4 regions of the Pseudomonas simiae genome follow, and region 1 is predicted to be linked to each of the others. Evidence: predicted binding sites of a transcription regulator. Region 1 holds the regulator's gene; each other region holds the start of a gene.
The links. Region 1 encodes sigma-54, which starts transcription at its own class of promoters, with help from an activator protein. Its sites were predicted from a motif close to ANTGGCATNNANNTTGCTNT; they were not measured.
Positions count from the first base shown of each region.

Region 2: the regulator sigma-54 is predicted to act here: its motif matches at 1,733-1,752, upstream of glnK (P-II family nitrogen regulator).
Region 3: the regulator sigma-54 is predicted to act here: its motif matches at 1,609-1,628, upstream of PF1751_RS19770 (flagellar hook-length control protein FliK).
Region 4: the regulator sigma-54 is predicted to act here: its motif matches at 1,957-1,976, upstream of glnA (type I glutamate--ammonia ligase).

Region 1 covers NZ_CP010896.1:973,502-977,712, forward strand. The annotation lists gene rapZ (RNase adapter RapZ) at 1-347, opposite strand, end outside; gene ptsN (PTS IIA-like nitrogen regulatory protein PtsN) at 350-814, opposite strand; gene hpf (ribosome hibernation-promoting factor, HPF/YfiA family) at 825-1,130, opposite strand; gene PF1751_RS04340 (RNA polymerase factor sigma-54) at 1,206-2,699, opposite strand; gene lptB (LPS export ABC transporter ATP-binding protein) at 2,885-3,610, opposite strand; gene lptA (lipopolysaccharide transport periplasmic protein LptA) at 3,610-4,143, opposite strand; gene lptC (LPS export ABC transporter periplasmic protein LptC) at 4,130-4,211, opposite strand, start outside.
Region 2 covers NZ_CP010896.1:5,922,787-5,926,997, reverse strand. The annotation lists gene PF1751_RS27065 (MFS transporter) at 1-1,251, opposite strand, end outside; gene PF1751_RS27060 (accessory factor UbiK family protein) at 1,278-1,538, opposite strand; gene glnK (P-II family nitrogen regulator) at 1,961-2,299, shown strand; gene PF1751_RS27050 (ammonium transporter) at 2,334-3,671, shown strand; gene PF1751_RS27045 (secondary thiamine-phosphate synthase enzyme YjbQ) at 3,883-4,211, shown strand, end outside.
Region 3 covers NZ_CP010896.1:4,366,569-4,370,779, reverse strand. The annotation lists gene PF1751_RS19780 (ATP-binding SpoIIE family protein phosphatase) at 1-1,163, shown strand, start outside; gene PF1751_RS19775 (Hpt domain-containing protein) at 1,194-1,538, shown strand; gene PF1751_RS19770 (flagellar hook-length control protein FliK) at 1,678-3,015, shown strand; gene fliL (flagellar basal body-associated protein FliL) at 3,251-3,751, shown strand; gene fliM (flagellar motor switch protein FliM) at 3,761-4,211, shown strand, end outside.
Region 4 covers NZ_CP010896.1:363,885-368,095, reverse strand. The annotation lists gene typA (translational GTPase TypA) at 1-148, opposite strand, end outside; gene thiI (tRNA uracil 4-sulfurtransferase ThiI) at 288-1,742, opposite strand; gene glnA (type I glutamate--ammonia ligase) at 2,077-3,483, shown strand; gene PF1751_RS01650 (chorismate mutase) at 3,634-4,170, shown strand.

The DNA of each region.
Region 1 (4,211 bases):
GAACGGTGAGGGCTGCTGAGGGGGTGGCGCCGACGGGTTTCGGAGAAACGCTTGAGCAGAGTCTCTTCGTCGGCATCCAGGTAGAGCACATCGCAATGGATATGCTTGGCCCGCACTTCCTCGAGCAATTGCGGGAATCGCTCAAGGTGGCTGGGCAGGTTGCGTGCATCAATCGAAACGGCAACCAGAGGCTGAGCCAGTTCGGTGTGGATCAACGCGCGTTCCGCCAATTCCGGCAGCAGGCCGGCGGGCAGGTTGTCGATGCAATAGAAACCGCTGTCCTCAAGAACGTTGAGGGCGGTGCTTTTACCCGAGCCGGAGCGGCCGCTGACGATGATCAAGCGCATGATTACTGCCCGTTCTGTTCATCCAGGACAACCTGGTAAAGCGCCTCGTTGCTTTTGGCGCTGCGCAGTTTGTCGCGTACGTCCTTGCGGTCGAGCATGCTGGCGATCTGCCGAAGCAGTTCCAGGTGCGCATCGGTGGCAGCCTGCGGGACCAGCAGTACAAACAGCAGGTCGACCGGGGCACCGTCGATAGCGTCGAAATCGATGGGAGCGTCCAGGTGAAGCAGGGCGCTGACTGGGGTCTCGCAGCCTTTGAGGCGGCAGTGGGGAATGGCGATGCCGTTGCCAAAACCGGTGGAACCGAGTTTCTCACGGGCAATCAGAGCCTCGTAGACATCTTGCATTTCCAGTTCAGGCACTTCGCGGCTGATCAGGTTGGCAATTTGCTCAAGGGCTTTCTTCTTGCTGCCGCCCGGCGCGTTCACAAGGGAACGGCCGGGGGTCAGGATGGTTTCAAGTCGGATCATGGGGGGAGAGTTAACGACCTGTGCCCTGAAGCAGGCTCAGATTCTTTTCCTTATGCTTTTTAAGTTGGCGGTCAAGCTTGTCTGTGAGCAAGTCGATTGATGCATACATGTCTTCATGCTCGGCATTGGCGACTACTTCGCCACCGGGTATCTGGAGAGTCGCCTCAATTTTCTGCTGAAGCTTGTCGACCTTCATGATGACTTGCACATTGGTGATCTTGTCGAAATGACCCTCAAGCCGTTTCAGCTTCTGCTCGACGTATTCGCGCAATGGAGGGGTGACTTCTACATGGTGTCCACTGATGTTGACTTGCATACAGCTTCTCCTTCGTTGCCAGTGCATAAAGCGGCAGGTAGGACTACCTGCCACTGGAACGCTGTGGCCCGCCCGTCACATCAAACGCTTACGCTCGCTGGAAGGCGCGATCCCAAGGGATTCGCGGTACTTGGCGACGGTTCGACGGGCGACCTGAATGCCTTGTGCCTCCAGTAAACCAGCGATCTTACTGTCACTCAATGGCTTTTTCTGATTTTCCGCAGCAACCAGTTTTTTGATGATCGCGCGAATCGCCGTGGACGAGCATTCACCGCCTTCGGAGGTGCTGACATGGCTGGAGAAAAAGTATTTCAGTTCATAAATACCCCGTGGGGTATGCATGAATTTCTGGGTGGTCACCCGGGAAATCGTCGATTCATGCATGCCAACCGCTTCGGCGATGTCATGCAGTACCAGCGGTTTCATCGCCTCGTCGCCGTATTCCAGGAAGCCGCGCTGGTGCTCGACGATCTGAGTGGCCACTTTCATCAGGGTTTCGTTGCGGCTTTGCAGGCTCTTGATGAACCAGCGCGCTTCCTGCAACTGGTTGCGCATGAAGGTGTTGTCGGCGCTGGTATCGGCGCGACGTACGAAACCGGCGTATTGCGGGTTGACGCGCAGGCGCGGCACCGACTCCTGGTTCAGCTCTACCAGCCAGCGCTCGTTGTCCTTGCGTACGATGACGTCGGGGACTACGTATTCGGCTTCGCTCGACTCGATTTGCGAGCCTGGGCGCGGGTTGAGGCTCTGTACCAGCTCGATGACCTGGCGCAGGTCGTCTTCCTTGAGCTTCATGCGGCGCATCAACTGGCTGTAGTCGCGGCTGCCGAGCAAGTCGATGTAGTCGGTGACCAGGCGCTGGGCCTCGGTGAGCCAGGCCGTCTTGGCCGGCAGTTGGCGCAATTGCAGCAACAGGCATTCGCTGAGGGTGCGTGCGCCGATGCCGGCGGGCTCGAACTGCTGGATGCGGTGCAGGACGGCTTCAATCTCGTCCAGCTCGATATCCAGTTCCGGGTCGAAGGCTTCAAGAATTTCTTCAAGCGTCTCGTCCAGATAACCCTGGTTGTTGATGCAGTCGATCAGGGTCACGGCGATCAAGCGATCGGTGTCCGACATCGGCGCCAGGTTCAGTTGCCAGAGCAGATGGCTCTGCAGGCTCTCGCCAACGGAGGTGCGGGTGGTGAAGTCCCACTCGTCATCGTCATTGCTGGGCAGGCTGCTGGCGCTGGTCTGGTAGACGTCTTCCCAGGCCGTGTCGACGGGAAGCTCGTTGGGGATGCGTTCGTTCCAATCGCCTTCCTCAAGGTTATCCACCGTAGGGGCGGTTTCCTGATAGGAGGGTTCCTGCACGTCGGAATTGGGTTTTTGCTCGATGTTATCGGCCAGCGGGTCTGCATTATCGAAGTCGTCGCCTTCTTCCTGGCGTTCGAGCATCGGGTTGGACTCCAAGGCCTCCTGGATTTCCTGTTGCAGGTCCAGGGTCGACAATTGGAGCAGGCGGATGGCCTGTTGCAGCTGCGGTGTCATCGTCAGCTGCTGGCCCATTCTCAGGACTAGCGATGGTTTCATGGCAGGGGCTTAACACCTTATTCGCCGGCGCAATGCGCCATCCACGACAGGGCGCGTGAGCGCCAAACATAAGCAAATTATATGCCTGATGTCGGGGGCTTTGCCTAGAGCGCGGTAACAATAAAAATCCGGAGGTTTTCATTGACTCCCGCGCACCTCGGCAAACGGCCGTGACACCACGGTGTTTACAGGCGGAACTCGTGACCCAGGTACACTTCCTTGACCAGATCGTTGGCCAGGATGGTGGCCGAGTCACCTTCGGCGATCAGTTGGCCATCGTTGACGATATACGCGGTTTCGCAGATATCGAGGGTCTCACGGACGTTGTGGTCAGTGATCAGCACGCCAATGCCCTTGGCCTTGAGGTGATGGATGATCTGCTTGATGTCGCCGACCGAGATCGGGTCGACGCCGGCAAACGGTTCGTCCAGCAGAATGAACTTGGGGGCAGTGGCCAGGGCGCGGGCGATTTCCACACGACGACGCTCACCACCGGACAGGCTCATGCCGAGGTTGTCGCGAATGTGGTTGATGTGGAATTCCTGCAGCAGGCTTTCCAGTTCCTTGCGGCGGCCGTCACGGTCGAGTTCCTTGCGGGTCTCGAGGATCGCCATGATGTTATCGGCGACCGACAGTTTGCGGAAGATCGACGCTTCCTGCGGGAGATAGCCGATACCGGCGCGTGCACGGCCGTGCATCGGCTGGTGGCTCACGTCCAGGTCGTCGATCAGCACGCGACCCTGGTCCGCCTGGACCAGGCCGACGATCATGTAGAAGCAGGTGGTCTTGCCGGCACCGTTGGGGCCGAGCAAGCCGACGATCTGGCCGCTGTCGATCGACAGGCTGACGTCGCGCACGACCTGACGGCTTTTATAGGCCTTGGCCAGATGCTGGGCTTTCAGGGTTGCCATTACTCGGCCTTCTTCTTCGGCTGGATAACCATGTCGATGCGTGGGCGTGGTGCAGTGACCTTGCTGCCATTGGCACGACCGGCGTTAGCGATCTGTTTCACGGTGTCGTAGGTGATTTTCTCGCCTTCCGTGGAGTTGCCATCGGGGCTGAGCACCTTGGCCTGATCGATCAGCACGATGCGGTTCTGCTGGGCGTGGTACTGGATGGTCTTGCCGTAGCCTTTCATCGGGCCGGTGTCGGTAGGCGACTGCTTCTGTTCGAAGTAAGCCAGGTTGCCCACGGAAGTCACCACGTCGATGTCGCCGGCAGCGGTGCGAGTCAGGGTCACCGTATTACCGGTGATCTTCATCGAACCCTGGGTAATGATCACGCCACCGGTGTAGGTGGCGACACCTTGCTTGTCATCCAGCTGCGCATCGTCAGCCGAGATGTGGATCGGCTGCTGGCTATCGTTCGGCAGAGCCCAGGCGCTCACGCTTCCCAGTGCTGCGCCCAGACCGAGCAAAATAGGGAGAGTTTTAACGAGCCTCATACTGTCCTCTTACGTTCGATAGCAGGTGTATCCTGCTTTCTTTCAAATACGCTTTCATTCCCTTGCCA
Region 2 (4,211 bases), 1.2 Mb from region 1:
ATACTTATCCAGATAGGCGCCGTTGAGTTGGGTGTCTGGGGCACGCATGAAGGTGCGGAAATCGGGGATCAGGAACACCAGCAGTGACAACCCCAGCACCATCGCCCCCAGCGACGTGATGGTCAGGGTGACACCGAGGTTGGCGATCAGGCCATTCATGGCGAAACTGCCCAGCGGGCTGGCTGCCGCGGACAGAAAGGACACGGTGGCGAAGATCCGGTTGCGGTGCTGCTTGGGGGTCGCCAGTAATCTCACGGCAGAGGTCGGAATGTTGATCAGCATCAGGCCCACCCCGCCACAGAAAAACGCCAGGGGCACGACGACTATCGATGAGAGCGCGCCAGCCAGCCACATATTGCCCCCCAACAGTGCAAAGCCTGCCGCGACACACAGGTCGCGGGGCACCCGTTGGGTCAACCAGCCGGTGATCGTGTAGCTGCCCGCCAGGATGCCCAGGCCGAAGCACGCATCCAGCAGGCCGAGGTAGGTGATCGGGTAGTGGATAACTGTCTTCACGTACAGCGGCAGCAGGATGGTAAAAAATGGAAACAGGGCAAAGTTGACGAGCATCGCCACAAGAGCCAGGTAGAACTCGACCTTCACCCCATAGACCGCCTTGAAACCCGAGTAAATCATGCGCCAGCCGCTGGAGGTCGGTTCAGGTTCATCTGGGGCGCTGGCGCCGAGGTGGAGTGGAATGGATGCGATCAACACTGCCGCGCCAAGCATCGCAATGAAGTCGACGGCAAACGCCAGCGGGGTACCGAAGCTGAAAATCAACGCGCTGGCCATGGCTGGCCCGAGCAGGTTGGAAATGGACGACAGCATGCTTTTGGTGCGCACGGCCAGTGAGACCTGATCGTCACGCGCAAACAATGGAATGATCGACGACTGCAGCGGCTCGCGCACACCGGCGACGGCACTGCTGACGAGCATCAGGGCGCCGACGCTCCAGGGGTTGAACAGCTGCGTCGCAGATAGAAGAAACATCAACAGCGCGGTCAACACGCTGGTCAGGGAAACCAGCCTGAGGATCAGGATCTTGTTGTACTTGTCGCCCAGCCATCCCAGCAGAGGGCGGGCCAGCACCTGCGCCGCGATGGAGCAGGCGATCATGTTGGCGAAGACGACGGCGGAACCGGTTTCCTGCAAGGCCCACCACGCCACGGCGAGTTGGTTGCAGCGGCCACCGAGCACCACCAGCAAAAAGCTGAATTGTATTTTCAGCAGGCGCCGGTCGAGGGCCGGCAAGCCCCACAGGGACCGGTTGATGCCGGTTATTCGCCCGCTGGCGTCAATCGCGCTTCCAGTTCCGCGACTTTTGCCTCCAGGCTCTCCAGCCGCGCACGCGTGCGGGCAAGTACCACCATCTGGCTATCAAATTCTTCGCGGCTCACCAAGTCGAGCTTGCTGAAACCACTTTGCAGCAAGGCCTTGAATTGGCTTTCGATTTCATTGCGGGGCAATGGGGTGTCACCGCTGAACAGGCGAGAGGCGTGGCCGCTCAGGGCGTCGAGGAGGTCTTTGGGCGCGAGCATGGGAAATATTCCGGAAAACTGTTGGCCGGCAGTGTATCACGCAGCGTCTATAGTCTTTTTCACGACGGCGGGCGCACGCTTTTCGCGCAGAGGGTCGGGCGGCTACGCACTGTTTTTGTGCGCATTGCCGTCGCCCAAAAGCCTCGCAGGTGGGGATAAGTGGGCAAAGGACTGATTTCAGTGATTTTTACGGAGCTGGCAAGGTTTCTGCTTAGACGAACATGACCCATGCACTGATGCAGTCGCTGTGACGAATGCAGTGCGCCGACGGATCAGGGGTACAGGTTTCGTCACCAGTGGTTCGCTGGCGTCGCAAAGGCAAATGCCGAGGCGACGACGCGTTACAAAGCCAGGCACTGCGCTTAGACTTGAGACGGGTTTGTTTTCCTGGGGCAAGTCCACCAATTCGGGAGAGAGTTTTCATGAAGCTAGTCACTGCCATCATCAAGCCGTTCAAGTTGGACGATGTACGCGAGTCGTTGTCCGAGATCGGCGTGCAGGGCATTACCGTTACTGAGGTCAAAGGCTTCGGTCGGCAGAAGGGTCATACCGAGCTGTATCGCGGCGCGGAATACGTGGTCGATTTCCTGCCGAAGGTGAAGATTGATGTCGCCATTGACGACAAGGATCTTGACCGGGTTATCGAGGCGATAACCAAGGCCGCCAACACCGGCAAGATCGGTGACGGCAAGATCTTCGTGGTCAATCTGGAACAGGCTATTCGCATCCGTACCGGCGAAACCGATACCGACGCAATCTAAGCCGCCAAACCCCAACGCCCCAGGAGAAAACAATATGACTCTGCGTAAATTCGCAGGGCTCGGAGCCCTGTTGTCCATCGTAATGCCAAGCCTGGCCATGGCGGCAGACGAAGTGGCTGCTCCAGTCCTCAATTCCGGCGACACCGCCTGGATGTTGACCGCCACCGCTTTGGTGCTGTTCATGACCATCCCTGGCCTGGCGCTGTTCTACGGCGGCATGGTCCGCTCCAAGAATATTCTGTCGGTGATGATGCAGTGTTTCGCGATCACCGGCCTCATCAGCATCCTCTGGGTCGTATACGGCTACAGCATCGCGTTCGATACCACCGGTATGGAACAGGGTGTGGTCAACTTCAACTCCTTCTTCGGCGGCATGGGCAAGGCGTTCCTGGCGGGCGTGACCCCGGCCAGCATCACCGGCCCTGCAGCGCTGTTCCCGGAAGCGGTGTTCATCACCTTCCAGATGACCTTCGCGATCATCACCCCGGCGCTGATCGTCGGTGCCTTCGCTGAGCGTATGAAGTTCTCCGCGATGCTGATCTTCATGGCTATCTGGTTCACCCTGGTCTATGCGCCGATCGCGCACATGGTCTGGAGCGGCAACGGTGGCCTGATGTGGGACTGGGGCGTGCTGGACTTCGCCGGCGGCACCGTGGTGCATATCAACGCGGGTGTGGCTGGCCTGGTGGCGTGCATCGTGCTCGGCAAGCGTAAAGGCTTCCCGACTACTCCAATGGCGCCGCACAACCTGGGTTACACCCTGATCGGCGCAGCCATGCTGTGGATCGGCTGGTTCGGCTTCAACGCTGGTTCCGCGGCTGCGGCCAACGGCACTGCCGGCATGGCGATGCTGGTTACCCAGATCGCTACCGCTGCTGCAGCGCTGGGCTGGATGTTCGCCGAGTGGATCACCCACGGTAAGCCAAGCGCACTCGGCATCGCCTCGGGTGTGGTGGCGGGCCTGGTAGCCATCACCCCAGCCGCTGGCACCGTGGGCCCGATGGGCGCCCTGGTGATCGGCCTGGTTGCCGGTGTGATCTGCTTCTTCTGCGCCACCAGCCTCAAGCGCAAGCTGGGCTACGACGACTCCCTGGACGCGTTCGGCGTGCACGGTATCGGCGGTATCGTCGGTGCGATTCTCACCGGTGTGTTCGCAGCCCCTGCGCTGGGCGGCTTCGGCACCGTGACTGACGTTGCCGCGCAGGTTTGGATCCAGTGCAAAGGCGTTGGCTTCACTGTGATCTACACGGCGATCGTGACCTACGTCATCCTCAAGGTGCTGGACATGGTCATGGGCCTGCGGGTGACCGAAGAAGAGGAGGCCGTCGGCCTCGACCTGGCGCAACACAACGAGCGCGGCTACAACTTGTAAGTACGCATAAAAAAGATGCCCGGCTTGCCGGGCATTTTTTTGCCTGGCGTTTGTCAGTCATAACACGCTGTGTCGGTTTTTTCGTCGAGTTTGTGATGAGGTTCACCCGGCACTTTTCCGCGTGCCAATGTCTTACAGGCATGTAGGCGTATTCGGCACTTTGTTTTTTCCCAGAGCGCGCTAGAATGCGCGCCGATGGGCGGAGAACTGTATGTGGCAACAGACCTTGATTACCCTGCGGGCCAAGCCCCGGGGCTTTCACCTGGTGACCGATGAGTTGCTGGCCGGCTTGCCTGAGTTGAAGGCCTGTCGCGTGGGCTTGTTGCATCTGTGGTTGCAACACACTTCGGCCTCGTTGACCGTGAACGAGAATGCCGACCCGGCGGTTCTCCGTGACTTCGAACGTTATTTCAACGCGCTGGTGCCGCAAGGCCTTGCCGGGTTTGAACACAACGACGAAGGTCCGGATGACCTGCCGGCGCACTTCAAGGCCAGTCTCCTGGGCTGCCAGCTGAGTTTGCCGGTGAAGGCCGGCCGCTT
Region 3 (4,211 bases), 2.8 Mb from region 1:
TGTTCAACGGTGACCTGTTGTTGGCGGCCTACACGCCGTCCGGTGATATGCACGTGCTGCTCGGCGACTTCACCGGCCATGGCCTGCCGGCAGCGGTGGGGGCCATGCCTCTGGCAGAAGTGTTCTATGGCATGACCGCCAAAGGCTATGGCCTCGCGCAGACCCTGCGGGAGATGAACGCCAAACTCAAACGCATCCTGCCGGTGGACATGTTCTGCTGCGCCACCCTGTTGTGTCTGAGCACGCAGCGACGGGTGGTGGAGGTATGGAACGGCGGCATGCCCGAAGGCTACAGGCATGAAATCGCCACCGGCCGGCGCACGCCGCTGGAATCGCGGCACTTGCCGTTGGGGGTACTGTCGGCGCAAGCCTTTGATGATCGTACTGAAGTCTGGCCCATGGCCCTGGGTGACCGGGTGTTCCTGCTGTCTGATGGGGTGTTGGATACCGCCGATGCCAACGATCAACTGTTCGGCGCCGAACGCTTGCAACAGGTGTTTGCCGCCAATCGCGAGCCTGATCGTTTATTTGAAGACATCGAGCAGGCCCTGGCGGCGTTTCGCGGTGAAGTGCGCGATGACGTGAGCATGGTGGAAATCACCTTGCAGCCTGACCAGCAACTGCGCGCCACGGGGCCGTTGTATGCGGACAGCGGGCAGTCGTGTCCGCTGGATTGGTCGGTGAGTTTCGAGTTTCGCGCCGAGACCTTGAAGCGTTACAACCCGTTGCCGTATCTGCTGCAACTGTTGTTGGAGATTCATGGGTTGCGTGAGCAAAGTGGGGCGCTCTACAGCGTGATGGCGGAGCTGTATTCCAATGCCCTGGAGCACGGCGTCTTGGGTCTGGACTCTCGGCTCAAGCGTGACGCCCAAGGGTTTGCCGAGTATTACCGTCAGCGTAATGACCGCCTCGCGCAACTCAATAGCGGGTATATACGGGTGCATGTGCAGGTGGTGCCGATCGGGGCAGGTGGGAAGATGACCCTGCGCATTGAAGACAGCGGTTCGGGGTTTGATGTGGAGCAGGTGCTGGCGCGGCCGCTGGATATCGACCGTCTGTCTGGCCGTGGCTTGAGTCTGGTACGGCAGTTGAGCAGCGAGGTAGGCTGGTCGGATGGTGGGCGCAGTGTGTGCGTGGAGTTTTCCTGGGAGGCTCTGGCATAATCCGCCGATTCTTGATCAAGGAGCGAGCAAGTGGTTGATCTACATCTGGACCCGGCGGTGTTGTCGGGTTTGCAGGAAGTCATGGAAGGCGAGTATCCGAAGTTGCTTGATACCTTTCTCGATGATTCCCAGAAGCGCGTCGAGGCGCTGCGCAAGGCGCGGGATGATGCGAAGGCGTTGGGGCGGATTGCGCATAGTTTCAAGGGGAGTAGCGGTAACCTTGGGGCGGTGCGGTTGGCGCAGTTGTGTCAGCGGCTGGAGGTTGAGTCGGTTGAATCCACTACGGATTTGGGGGCGCTCGTGGATCAGATTGATCATGAGTTTGCGTTGGTTAAGCCGATGTATGAGTCGGAGCGGCAGCGGTTTGGGGTTTGAGTCGCTGTAAGCGCGAAACCCTAAGCGGCCTTTACCGAGAAAATGGATATTTACTCGGTCGATATACCAACCTGGCCCAACTCTTGCTCTACCTCCAGATACTGCATCCCCGACCCCTATGCAGTGGAGACCTTTACCTATGCCAGTCGCCCCGAATTCGCTCCTTCAGGCTGCCCCCGCGGCCAAGCCTCAAGCGCCCACCGCCAACCCACCGGCAGTGGCAGCGGACCCACGGGACAAGGGCCCTGGCTTCGCTCAAGTGTTTGCCAGCCAGGGTTCCAAGCCCACGGCCAAGGCCGACGACAACGCGCCCAAATCCACCGCAGGCAAGCCTTCCGACGCCAGCGCCAAGCCGGCAGCGGGCAACGACAAGCCTGCCGCCAGCACACCAGCCGTTGCCGATAGCGGCAAACCCTTGCCTGCCACCCCTCCGGCCAACACCGACGACAGTGCCAGCAAGGATGACGACGCGCCCGCCGACCCGTCCCTGGTGCAGCAGCCCCCGGTGGACCCGGTCGTCGACCCTGCATTGATTGCCACCGTCACCCCGGTGGCCGTGCCGGTGCCGGTTGAAACCCCAGCGCCTGTCACCAACAAGGATGAAAAAGCCCTGCCGGTGGTGGCGGCGCCGGTCGCTGCGACTGAGGAGGCCAAGCCGGCCTTCGATCCAGAGGCCGATCCCTTGGACGCCATGCCCGCCGTGCGCCTGGCGATGGAGCAGGGCGGTCACGTGTCGGCCAGCAGTCAGGCCCAGGCAAAAACCGCTTCGGCACCGACTCAGGATCAACCCACCGCCGCACAGAACTTTGCCGCAGGCCTGGCCACTATGGTCGACCAGCAAGCCACCAAGGACAGCACTGACCAGGGCGGTGACAAGGCTTTCAGCGGGCTGATCGACGACGGTCTCAAGGACCTGAAGAACGCCAGCAGCGACACCCGTGTCGATGACTTCGCCAACCGTCTGGCCGCGTTGACGCAAGCCGCCACGCCGAAGACCGCCAACGCTTTGCCGCCGGTGACCAATGCGCCATTGGCCATGCACCAGAGCGGCTGGACCGACGAAATCGTCAACCGCGTGATGTACCTGTCCAGCGCCAACCTCAAGTCGGCGGAGATCCAGTTGCAGCCGGCTGAACTCGGTCGCCTGGACATCAAGGTCAACATGACCGCCGACCAGCAGGCCCAGGTCAACTTCATGAGCGCCCATCCGGTGGTACGTGAGGCGTTGGAAAGCCAGTCCGGCCGTTTGCGGGAGATGTTCGCCCAGCAGGGCATGGGCCAAGTGGATGTGAACGTGTCCGACCAGTCCCGTGGCCAGGAGCAACAGCAGCAACAGGCCCAGACCCGTGGCGTGAGCGGCAGCGGCGGGCGCGGTGGTGATAACAGCGACAGTGGTAGCCACATTGATGTGGCTGAAGCCGTGGCGCCGGTCACCTCAACCGTAATCGGCTCCAGCGCCGTCGATTACTACGCCTGACTCGAGCCCTGCACAGGCCCAAATGTGGGAGCGGGCTTGCTCGCGAAAGCGGTGTATCAGTCGCTGAATCAGTCGACTGACCTATTGCTTTCGCGAGCAAGCCCGCTCCCGCATGGGACCTGTTCCATGGCCAATATCGTAGCCCTCTTCCAAATCCACCAGACAACTCTGGCATAACACTTGCTCTTGCCTTTCCGTAGATCTATGAATTCCCGAATAGTGACGGATTATTGGCATGGCGAAGAGCGACGACGCAGCAAAAGCACCCGCAGGCAAAGGTAAGCTCAAGCTTATCCTGTTGATAGTCGTGGGCCTGCTCCTGGCCATCGGCGCCTCGGTCGGCGGCACTTGGTACATTATGCACAGCAATGCCAGCAAGCCGGCACCCGCTGCCGAAACCGCCAGTAACGTCAAGCAACCGGCAATCTTCGAGCCGATGCTTCCGGCCTTTGTCGCCAACTTCAATCAGAACGGTCGTCAGCGTTACCTGCAGGTGAGCATCACGTTGCTCGCCCGCAACCAGTCGGACCTGGACGCCCTCAAGGTGCACATGCCAGTGATCCGCAACAACCTGGTGATGCTGTTCTCCAGTCAGGCCTTCGACACACTTGCCACCCCGGTGGGCCAGGAAATGCTGCGCCAGAAGGTCACGGCCAGCGTGCAGGAAGTGGCCCAGAAGGAACTCGGCAAAGTCGTGGTCGAGCAGGCGCTCTTCACTAACTTCGTATTGCAGTAGGATCACGACATGGCCGTGCAAGACCTGCTGTCCCAGGATGAAATCGACGCGCTGCTGCATGGCGTCGACGATGGTCTGGTACAGACCGAAATGGCTGCCGAGCCCGGCAGCGTCAAAAGTTATGACCTCACCAGCCAGGATCGTATCGTCCGTGGGCGCATGCCGACCCTGGAGATGATCAACGAACGTTTCGCCCGTTACACCCGCATCAGCATGTTCAACATGCTGCGCCGTTCGGCGGACGTGGCGGTGGGCGGCGTGCAGGTGATGAAGTTCGGCGAGTACGTGCACTCGCTGTACGTGCCCACCAGCCTCAACCTGGTCAAGATCAAGCCGCTGCGCGGCACCGCGCTGTTCATCCTCGATGCCAAACTGGTGTTCAAGCTGGTGGACAACTTCTTCGGTGGCGACGGCCGTCACGCCAAGATCGAAGGGCGTGAGTTCACGCCTACCGAACTGC
Region 4 (4,211 bases), 610 kb from region 1:
TTTCCTGGTCGTTGGAGTCCATCACGCGCTCGTCGTTGAGCTCGTTGCGCTCCAGGGTGCCGGATTGACGCAGGAGTTTGTCTACCAGGGTGGTTTTACCATGGTCAACGTGAGCAATGATGGCGATGTTACGTAGATTTTCGATCACTTGTGTATCTCGATCAGAGGATTCGGTGTGCTGACAGGTCGTGGCAGCGATTAACAGTAGAGTCAGGCCTTGCCGTTACAGCTTGACGGCAGAGTCGGGGGGCCGGTGACGCAGGCCACAGGCAAACAGCCCCGGGCTCTTAGCTCGGTCGATAAACGCGCACATTGGCATGTCCCTCACTGAGCAAATGGTGGGCATGCAGGCGACTCATCACGCCTTTGTCGCAATACAGCAGGTACTGACGGCTGTTATCCAGTTCCTTGAAACGCGCATTCAATGCATAGAACGGCAGCGTTTGTACGTCGATGCCGGCGATTTCCAGCGGCTCATCCTCAGCGGCATCCGGGTGACGGATGTCGATGACGATCTGGCCGGCCAGGGCTTCGCTGACTTCTTCGATCTTGATGTCCTGGCCCAATTCGTCGATCACGCGATCGATCGGGACCAGCTTGGCGTTCTCGAGCGCACGCTCCAGAATCGCCATGTCGAATTCTTTCTCTTCATGCTCCACGCGATGGCGCTTGGCGTGGGTCTTGGGGTTCACCGAAATGACCCCGCAGTACTCGGGCATGTGCTTGGCAAAGTCGGCGGTGCCGATCTGCTCTGCCAGGTCGATGATGTCCTGCTTATGGCTGGCGATCAGCGGGCGCAAGACCAGCTTCTCGGTGACGCAATCGATGATCGACAGGTTCGGCAGCGTTTGGCTGGAGACCTGGGAGATCGCCTCACCGGTTACCAGTGCATCGATCTGCAACTTGTCGGCGATTCGCGAGGCCGCGCGCAACATCATACGCTTCAATACCACGCCCATATGACCGTTATCGACTTTACCGAGAATTTCGCCCAGCACTTCCTCGAACGGTACGCTCACAAATAGCACGCGTTGGGAGCTGCCGTACTTCTTCCAGATAAAATGCGCGACTTCCATCACGCCCAATTCGTGTGCACGTCCGCCCAGGTTAAAGAAGCAGAAGTGGCTCATCAGGCCGCGGCGCATGATCTGGTAGGCCGCCACCGTGGAATCGAAACCGCCGGACATCAGCACCAGGGTCTGTTCCAGGGCGCCCAGCGGGTAGCCGCCGATGCTGTTGTGCTGGCTGTGGATCACAAACAACCGTTGGTCGCGAATTTCCATGCGCACTTCAATTTGCGGCGCTTTCAGGGAAATTCCGGATGCGCCGCACTCGCGACGCAGCTTGCTGCCGACGTATTTCTCGACGTCCATGGAGCTGAAGGTGTGCTTGCCGGCACGCTTGCAGCGCACCGAAAAGATCTTGCCTTCAAGCTCACTGCCGTAGTGCTGTTTGCACTTCTCGGTGATGTCATCGAAGTCGCCCAGCGGGTACTCATCCACCTGCAGGAAATGCGCGATGCCCGGCATGCAGCTCAGGCGCTCGGTCATGTCCTTCAAGGCTTTGGGCTCGGTGACACGGGTTTCCAGCTCGAGGTTGTCCCACACGCCGTTCACCACCACAGCCGGGTCCAGATCGCGGAGCACGGCACGGATGTTCTTGGCCAACTGACGGATGAAACGCGTCCGTACCGGTCGGCTTTTGATGGTGATCTCGGGGAAGACTTTAACGATTAATTTCATGGAAACAGCGCGCGCCGGGCCTGCTGAAAAAGGGGGGCGCGGATTATAGCGGAAATCGCTCAAGGTTTAACCAGTTAATATGCATCGCACGTGCAACGCACTAAATAGGTGCATTTGCGCGCCTTTGCGCTACATTGCGGTGCGCCATTTTTGGTCTTTTGTCGTAATGCACCTTTATAGGGTCGTTTTTTGAGCAGAAAACCCATGTTGGCGCACTGGCATGCAATTTGCTCTCTTGTGAGGCAGGTTGCCATGGCGGACTATCCGCGCCGGCATCACCCACATTCTAAGGGCTAACTCCACTACCCCAGCCCGAAGCCACCCGGAGGACACTATGTCGAAGTCGGTTCAACTCATCAAAGATCATGACGTTAAATGGATTGATCTGCGCTTCACGGACACCAAAGGCACTCAGCACCACGTGACCATGCCGGCTCGCGACGCGCTGGATGAAGCTTTCTTCGAAGAAGGCAAAATGTTCGACGGTTCCTCCATCGCTGGCTGGAAAGGCATCGAAGCCTCCGACATGATCCTGATGCCGGACGACAGCACTGCCGTACTCGACCCGTTCACCGAAGAGCCGACCCTGATCCTGGTCTGCGACGTGATCGAGCCTTCGACCATGCAAGGCTACGACCGCGACCCACGTGCGATCGCCAAGCGTGCCGAGGAATACCTGAAGTCGACCGGTATCGGTGACACTGTATTCGTAGGCCCAGAGCCAGAATTCTTCATCTTCGACCAAGTGAAGTTCAAGTCCGACATCTCCGGCTCCATGTTCAAGATCTACTCCGAACAAGGCTCCTGGATGTCCGATCAAGACGTGGAAGGCGGCAACCATGGCCACCGTCCAGGCATCAAAGGTGGCTACTTCCCAGTTCCGCCGTTCGACCACGACCACGAAATCCGTACCTCCATGTGCAACGCCATGGAAGACATGGGCCTGACCATCGAAGTGCACCACCACGAAGTGGCCACTGCCGGCCAGAACGAAATCGGTGTGAAGTTCAACACCCTGGTGGCCAAGGCTGACGAAGTACAGACCCTGAAGTACTGCGTACACAACACTGCCGTTGCCTACGGCCGTACCGCTACCTTCATGCCTAAGCCTCTGTACGGCGATAACGGTTCGGGTATGCACGTTCACCTGTCCATCGCCAAAGAGGGCAAGAACACCTTCGCTGGCGAAGGTTATGCCGGCCTGTCCGACACTGCCCTGTATTTCATCGGCGGTATCATCAAACACGGTAAGGCCTTGAACGGCTTCACCAACCCGTCGACCAACTCCTACAAGCGTCTGGTCCCAGGTTTCGAAGCACCGGTAATGCTGGCCTACTCGGCGCGCAACCGTTCCGCTTCGATCCGTATTCCATACGTGTCCAGCCCTCGCGCTCGCCGTATCGAAGCACGCTTCCCGGATCCAGCAGCCAACCCGTACCTGGCCTTCGCTGCCCTGGTAATGGCTGGCCTGGACGGTATCCAGAACAAGATCCACCCTGGCGACGCCGCCGACAAAAACTTGTACGACCTGCCGCCTGAAGAGGCCAAAGAGATCCCACAAGTGTGCGGCAGCCTGAAAGAAGCCCTGGAAGAGCTGGACAAGGGCCGTGCGTTCCTGACCAAAGGCGGCGTGTTCAGCGACGACTTCATCGACGCTTACATCGGCCTGAAGAGCGAAGAAGAAATCAAGGTTCGCACCTTCGTACACCCACTGGAATACGAGCTGTACTACAGCTGCTGATCCGGTAGCGCTGCTTAATGTAGCGTGATGAAAAAAGACCTCCTTCGGGAGGTCTTTTTTTTGGCCCGCGATTGCGCCGCATCGAGCACCTGTTGTATTGACTGATACTCCGCCATCGCGGGCAAGCCCCGCTCCCACAGGAGATCATCCTTGAAACGTCGACTTGTGTTCGCTCTGTTGTTCGTCAGTGCCAGTGCGAGTGCTGCGCCGCCCACTCTGGAGCCGCTGCTCAACAGCATTGCCGAACGCCTGGAGATCGCCGACCAGGTAGCCCTGAGCAAATGGGACAGCAAAAAGCCCGTGGAAGATAAAAAGCGCGAACAAGAGGTGATCGCCAGCGTTAGCGCCCAGGCACCGACCTACAAGCTGGACGCGGCCGCCGCCGAGCAGTTTTTTTCGGCGCAGATCGAGGCCAACAAGCTGGTGCAATACACCCACCTTTCCGACTGGCAGTTCCAAGGCAAGGCGCCGGACGACCCACGCCCGGACCTGATCAAACAGATACGCCCGCATCTGGATGAACTGCAAAAACGCCTGCTGCAGCAGCTGGCCGACTTTACCCCGCAGCGCACCGACCCGCAGTGCCCACAGTGGCTGGCCGAAGCCGTGCATGAGCCGCTGAACGATCCACTGCGGCAACTGGCGATGATCCGTGCCACGGCCGAGCTGTGCGTTCGACCTACTTGATTTGAGGAACCGTCCTGCATCTTCACCTGGGCCGACAGCCA